DNA from 3 places in the Marinomonas sp. THO17 genome. Region 1 is predicted to be linked to each of the others. Evidence: predicted binding sites of a transcription regulator. Region 1 holds the regulator's gene; each other region holds the start of a gene.
What was found. The regulator sigma-54, encoded in region 1, starts transcription at its own class of promoters, with help from an activator protein. The targets are predictions, from matches to a motif close to TGGCACNNNNNTTGCTNT.
Positions count from the first base shown of each region.

Region 2: ABXS85_RS01945 (aminomethyltransferase family protein) is a predicted target of sigma-54. The motif match lies at 1,130-1,147, and genes of this name have one in related genera.
Region 3: ABXS85_RS13360 (isoamylase early set domain-containing protein) is a predicted target of sigma-54. The motif match lies at 1,528-1,545, and genes of this name have one in related genera.

Region 1 covers NZ_AP031575.1:200,010-202,286, reverse strand. The annotation lists gene lptB (LPS export ABC transporter ATP-binding protein) at 1-465, shown strand, start outside; gene ABXS85_RS00875 (RNA polymerase factor sigma-54) at 544-2,028, shown strand; gene ptsN (PTS IIA-like nitrogen regulatory protein PtsN) at 2,044-2,277, shown strand, end outside.
Region 2 covers NZ_AP031575.1:417,132-419,408, forward strand. The annotation lists gene ABXS85_RS01940 (MFS transporter) at 1-707, shown strand, start outside; gene ABXS85_RS01945 (aminomethyltransferase family protein) at 1,234-2,277, shown strand, end outside.
Region 3 covers NZ_AP031575.1:2,807,770-2,810,046, forward strand. The annotation lists gene betB (betaine-aldehyde dehydrogenase) at 1-843, opposite strand, end outside; gene ABXS85_RS13360 (isoamylase early set domain-containing protein) at 1,131-1,436, opposite strand; gene ABXS85_RS13365 (GNAT family N-acyltransferase) at 1,969-2,277, opposite strand, start outside.

The DNA of each region.
Region 1 (2,277 bases):
TCTATTTTCAGAAAAATGTCCGTTGAAGACAATATTTCAGCCATTTTAGAAACCCGTAAAGAACTGTCTAAAACTGAGCAGAAAGAACGTCTAGAATCATTGCTGGAAGAATTCAACATCACTCATATTCGTAAAAATTTAGGCATGGCCCTTTCTGGTGGCGAACGGCGTAGAGTTGAAATTGCACGTGCTTTGGCAATGAATCCTAAATTCATATTATTAGACGAACCTTTCGCAGGGGTTGATCCAATTTCTGTAGGCGATATAAAGCTGATTATTAAACATTTACAAGACAACGGCATTGGCGTTTTAATTACCGACCACAATGTAAGGGAAACGCTGGATATTTGTGACAAAGCTTACATTGTAGGCAATGGTTACATCATAGCTTCTGGTGATGCCAGTGAAGTAATTAACAACGAACAAGTAAAAAAAGTCTATTTAGGCGACGACTTCCGCCTGTAACCCCTTATCATTGTTGTAGAAAGGGAGTAGTATGCATAACTCGTTCCAATTATTTATTAAATCAGACAGAGTTGCTCCATGAAGCAGTCTTTACAGCTAAAGCTCGGTCAACAATTAACCATGACCCCGCAGTTGCAACAAGCCATTCGCTTGCTGCAACTTTCGACATTGGATTTAAAACAAGAAATTCATGAATTCCTTGAATCCAATCCTTTGCTGGAATTAGATGACGACGACTTAACCGCCATCGACTTACCAGCCAGCATTGAATCTAAAGTCGAAAACGATACAAGCAAAGAAAAGGCAAACAGTGAGTCAGCCGAAGAAGCCCGATTAGAATCAGAATGGACGGAAAGTATCCCAGAAGAGTTGTCAATTGATAGCAACTGGGATGATACCTATCAAAGCTCAGCCGCAGTAAGCGATGTGACTAGCTTCGATAATGAAATGGACTTTGAGAGTCGTAATGCTCCAGCAGAGAGTATTCAAGACCATTTAATTTGGCAGCTCAATCTTACTCACATGTCAGACCGTGACTTGGAGATTGCTTACGCGATTGTTGATTGCGTTCAGCCTGACGGTTATCTGAGCATGCCATTAGAAGACATTCTAGAATCTCTCACAGGTGATCTAGAAGACCTTGAACTGGATGAAATCCAAGCTGTTCAGCACAGATTACAACGCTTTGATCCGGTCGGCGTATGCTCTATTGATTTACGGGATTGTCTGCTAGTGCAATTAGAAGCTTTCCAAGACCACCCTTTATTCAGAAGCACACAAAACTTGATCAGCCATTATTTAAATCTGCTAGGCAGTCGAGATTTTGTGCAGTTAAGCCGTAAAACCAAGCTTAAAGACGAAGCGCTTAAAGAAGTTATTCACCTTATCCAACAACTCAATCCGCGCCCAGGTTCCGCCATTGATGAAGACGACACGGATTATGTCATACCAGATGTGTCAGTTAAAAAGCGTAACGGCATTTGGCAAGTCGAATTGAATAATGACGCTTTACCGCCGATCAAGATTAACGAAACCTATTCTGCGATGGCCAACACGGCCTCTACAGCAGAAGATGTAAGCTACATCAAAAATTCCTTACAAGAAGCTAAATGGTTTATGAAGAGTTTACAAAGTCGTAATGAAACTCTGCTAAAAGTAGCCAGCTGTATTGTGAGTCGCCAGATTGATTTCTTCGAACTTGGCGAAGAAGCCATGAAACCTATGGTATTACATGATGTTGCCGAAGAAGTAGGCATGCATGAATCAACTATTTCTCGTGTCACTACACAAAAATACATGCATACACCAAAAGGCATTTTTGAATTGAAATACTTCTTTTCAAGCCATGTTAATACTGCGTCAGGCGGTGAATGTTCTTCTACCGCCATACGCGCTATGATTAAAAAATTGGTTGCTGATGAACCTGCTAAGAAACCACTTAGTGATAATAAATTAGCAACCATCTTGGCGGACCAAGGCATTCAAGTAGCAAGACGCACCGTTGCCAAATATCGTGAGGCGATGAATATACCGCCTTCCAATGAACGAAAAAGATTGATTTAACAGGTATTAAGTATCATGCCATTAAATTCACTATTAAAAGCCGATCTGGTGCTTGCTAAACAAGACATTGTTAGTAAAAAACGGGTTCTTGAAAGTTTGGCGGAGATCACTTCTAACCGCCTACACTGTGATAATGAAGCTGTCTATGACGCCTTGTTGGCACGTGAAAAATTAGGTAGCACCGGCATAGGCAATGGCATTGCCATCCCGCATTGCCGTCTAGAATCTGCCAATCGTACGGCCGTTGTT
Region 2 (2,277 bases), 220 kb from region 1:
GTTTGGTTGTGGCAGCTTTAATTATGTTGTTTGTGAAAAACAAATATGAGCACCCGAATACCGAACCAATGATGGAGACTGATAGTAAAACCAGCATTAAGGATTTACTTAAGCATCGTAATATTGTGCTGTGTACCATCATTTCATGTGTTTATGTTTCTTGGTTTGTCACCATTATCACCTTCACACCAACTTACCTGATTAAAGCGCGAGCGCTTTCACCTGATGTGATGAGTGGCATAATGGGCGCATTAGGGATTGCCTGGATGTTATGGGGTTTTGTGGTCTCTTTTGTTTCTGATCGTATTGGACGTAAACCCGCTATGATCTTTTTTACTCTGGTAACAACAGCCTTCCCACTGGTACTGATTTTTGCTGAGACGGACATGATTTTACCCCTCGCTTTCATTACTTATACTGGGCTTGGGTGTTTCACTTTATTTATGGCAACCATTCCAGCAGAAACGGTATCCCCTCGACAAGTAGCGACTGCGCTTGGTTTGATTATGGGGGTTGGTGAACTGGTTGGTGGTTTTATTACGCCTATCATAGCTGGTGTGCTGGCTGATCAATATGGTCTGGATGTTGTTATGTGGATAGGGGCAGGGACCTCTTTCACTGTGGTGATATTGTCACTATTTTTGCAGGAAACAGCTCCAGCTGTTATCTCTAAACAAGAGGGTAAAGCGGTTTCCTCTTTATCCTAATGAATCTGTTGTAATTCTGTCATTCATACCCACAGGGAGGTGGGACTAGTTTTCTTCCAACATTTTTTCAAAACATCTTTTCTTCAAATACTTTTTCTCCAATTGGTTTTAGATCGACTTTAAAAATCGGTTTCTTGCTTTCAGTATTTCAAATCGAATTTCATTACCTTTGACTATCACCAGTTCGATGTTGCTTCTGGTTGAAACTTGCTGAATTTGGGAAAGCGCTTTTTTTTAGTGCGGAAGAAGGTTGGATGTTACACAAGTGTTCTTTTTTATTTCATCTCTTCTCTTTTATAGACAATCTTATAATGCTTTCAATCTGAATTGAAAGACATGGGTGATATCAAAGCACTGTCTTTTAAGCACTTTCTTGTAAACACTGTCTTAAAAGCCCAGGGGATCATTCAATAAGGTTAGATTGGCAAAGGTTTTGCTTTCTTGATAGGAAATAAATATTCCTTTTGGTGCTTTTTTAAAGCTGTTAACGGTTTTTTTAATCAAACTGAACAATAGAGAGGGGAAAATGGCTAATTCTTGGCGTATGTCTGCTTTATCTGATCGCCATCGGGCGCTCGGTTCAACTCTTGAAGATTGGAATGGTATGGGGACTCCCTGGACCTATGACAGTGACTTGGCGCTGGCGCATGAAGCCATACGCACCAAGGCTGGTTTGATGGACGTATCTGGTTTGAAGAAAGTGCATTATGTTGGACCTCATGCAGAGAGTTTGCTGGATTATGCCACCACTCGTGATATGTCCAAGCTTTATCCTGGTAAGTCGGTTTACGCATGCATGCTCAACGATGAAGGTAAGTTTGTGGATGATTGCATTGTCTATCGAACAGGGCCTAATGCCTTTATGGTGGTACATGGCGCGGGGAAGGGAGATGAAATGTTAGCCCGAAGTGCCCTTGGGCGTCAGGTGGCGATGTTATTTGATGATGATCTGCATGATATTTCTTTACAAGGCCCGCTAGCCATTGATTTTCTTGAAGAGCATGTACCAGGTATTCGTGACTTAGCTTATTTTCATCATATGCAAACACGCTTGTTTGATTGTCCTGTGATGATTTCGAGAACGGGTTATACCGGTGAACGGGGTTATGAGATTTTTTGTAAAGCGGCGGATGTGGGATTGCTTTGGGACACCATTTTAGAAAAAGGTAAACCTCTTGGCATTATTCCTTGTGCTTTTACTGCCTTGGATATGCTACGAGTGGAAAGCTATTTGCTCTTTTACCCTTATGACAATTCAGAAATGTACCCTTTTCCAGATGAAGCGGCTGGAGACACATTGTGGGAGCTGGGATTGGATTTCACCGTCTCAAAAGACAAGACCCAGTTTCGTGGTGCCATCGAACATTTTCGTTTACAAGATACACTCAGGTTTAAAATATTCGGTGTGTTGCTAGAGGGTGATCAAGCCGCAGCGGAAGGGGATACGCTTTGGGTGGATGGTAAACAGGTTGGTGTGATTACTTGTGCTATGTATTCACGCTTAACCAATAAATCCATGGCCATTGCCCGTTATGATGTGGCCTATGCCGTTCAAGGTCAGCCACTTCAA
Region 3 (2,277 bases), 1.3 Mb from region 1:
GCAAACTTCACCTTGTGTATAGAAGTTGGCCAACATGGCGGCAGAAACCGCTTGATCGATTGGCATGTCAGGGAAGATGATCATAGGAGACTTACCGCCCAATTCCATGGTCACTTCTTTGAGAGACTGAGCTGACGCCGCCATGACTTTTTTACCTGTGCCCACTTCCCCCGTGAAGGATACTTTATCGATATCAGGGTGATTGGTGATCATTTGACCGGTACGACCATCACCTTGTACCACATTGAACACACCGTCTGGTAAACCCGCTTCGGTAAAAATTTCCGCCAGTTTGAGGGCGGTTAATGGGGTTTCTTCTGATGGCTTGAAAATCATCGCATTGCCAGCCGCCAGTGCTGGGCCTGATTTCCACATGGCGATTTGAATAGGGTAGTTCCATGCGCCAATGCCAGCGCAAATGCCTAACGGTTCACGGCGAGTATAGAAAAAGTTTCCGTTTCCTAAGTCTTGGTATTCGCCTTGGATTTTGTCGGTCAGTCCTGCGTAATATTCGATCACATCGGCACCGGTTTCAATGTCAACGCAAATGGCTTCTTGTAAGGGTTTACCTGTGTCTAACACTTCCAGTTTGGCCAACTCTTCATTACGTTCACGCAGCATGTCTGCGGCTTTTTTAAGAATGCGACCACGCTCTACTGGGCTCATTGCCGCCCAGACTTTTTGACCTTGTTTGGCAGATTCAACTGCAGCATCAAGCTCCGCTTGTCCAGCATGTTCAACCGTTGCGATGACTTCCCCTGTGGCTGGGTTGATGGTTTCAAAATGTTCTCCGCTGGTGGATGCATGGTAGCGGCCGTGAATGTATTGCTGCTTGTGTGCCATCTTGTTTGCCTCTCTTCATTGGGTTCAATACCCTGTTTTTAGTAGCATCAAGGTATGAATTTTTTATTAAACGCGCATTTAATAAAAACATTGTAACATTTTTACTCATGAATATCAGCCTGCCGACTAAGGGCGACGCAAAGAGTTCGATGGGCGTCGTTTCAAATGAGTTTAGCGACCTTTTATGACAAGATGGGTAGAAAAAGGTGTATGTATGGCTAAGAAAAAACGGCACCTCAATTCAGTGATGATGAGGTGCCGTACAATAGACAAGGTGGTAGGCAGCATCAGAGATTTAATACACCATTGCTGTCATGGCTAACTGGGCTTGGCACATAGGCATCGGCCATATCGTCATTCAGCCAATAAACATTGTCTGCGACATAACGAAATTGATAAGTGTTATCCACTTCCAAGTTTAACGTTGATGCGTACAAGCCAGTTTTTTGTTTCCTGAGCGGATTGGCTTCCGCATCCCAGTTATTAAAATCCCCCACGACAGACACTTTACTGGCATCACCAATGGCTTCTGCAGGTAAGGAAAACTTTACTTTGCATTCTGGCTTAGTCTTTAGGTAGGTTTTCTCAATCATTTCCAGCTCCATATGATCTAACAAAGAAACATCATTAAAAAGGCTACTGCAAAAGCCTGAGGACAAACGAGATACAAGATTAATCCAAGCTGAAGCAAGGCTTGAGCCAGATTTGGTAACTCATTAACATCAAAAGAAAAGCCTGTTTAACGTTTGATAAACAAAGGATTTTCTAATTGCTTAAGACCGATTTTTGCCCCAAATTGGCGCTTAAGGAAAGTACAGATAAGTTTTCCTTTAGTCTTAGTTGGAAGGTCAAGCGAGCGCTCTGTGTTAACCGTGATCACACAATTCGCCGTTTTTCTGTTCCTTTTTTATTATAGGATGTAAATTCACATTCTACTTGACTGAATTAAGCTAGACTGAAAAGACACTAATAAAAAGTATAAGAGGTGTGTAATGGATATTGAATTGATAGTCCTTATGATTTTGAGTCTTCTGTTGGTGGTAAAGATCGTCTACTTAGTGATGATGAAAAAAACACTAGAAGAGCACAACGACTCTTCTCATCATGACCATCATGGATCTTGAATTATTGACCTCGGTAGCGCTTGTTTTTCGCTTCTTTGACTGTGTTGAGATCGACCAAAACCAATCCGTCTACACAGTAGCCAAAGTCAGCATCTACGCCAAAGTCTAAGAAGCGAACGCCGCCAGGTTCACACAATTCACTGTATTGTTTGAATAAGGTAGGAACGCTGGCACCGAAATGCCCTAGTTGTTCTTTTAGTACTTTAAAGTCTTCTTCGTAATTGTCACCCGCAAACATATTCTGGATGATGTCCTTGTGCTCAGGGTTCACCTGATAAGGTGTAAAAGAGCGAGCCAGATGTTCTTTGTC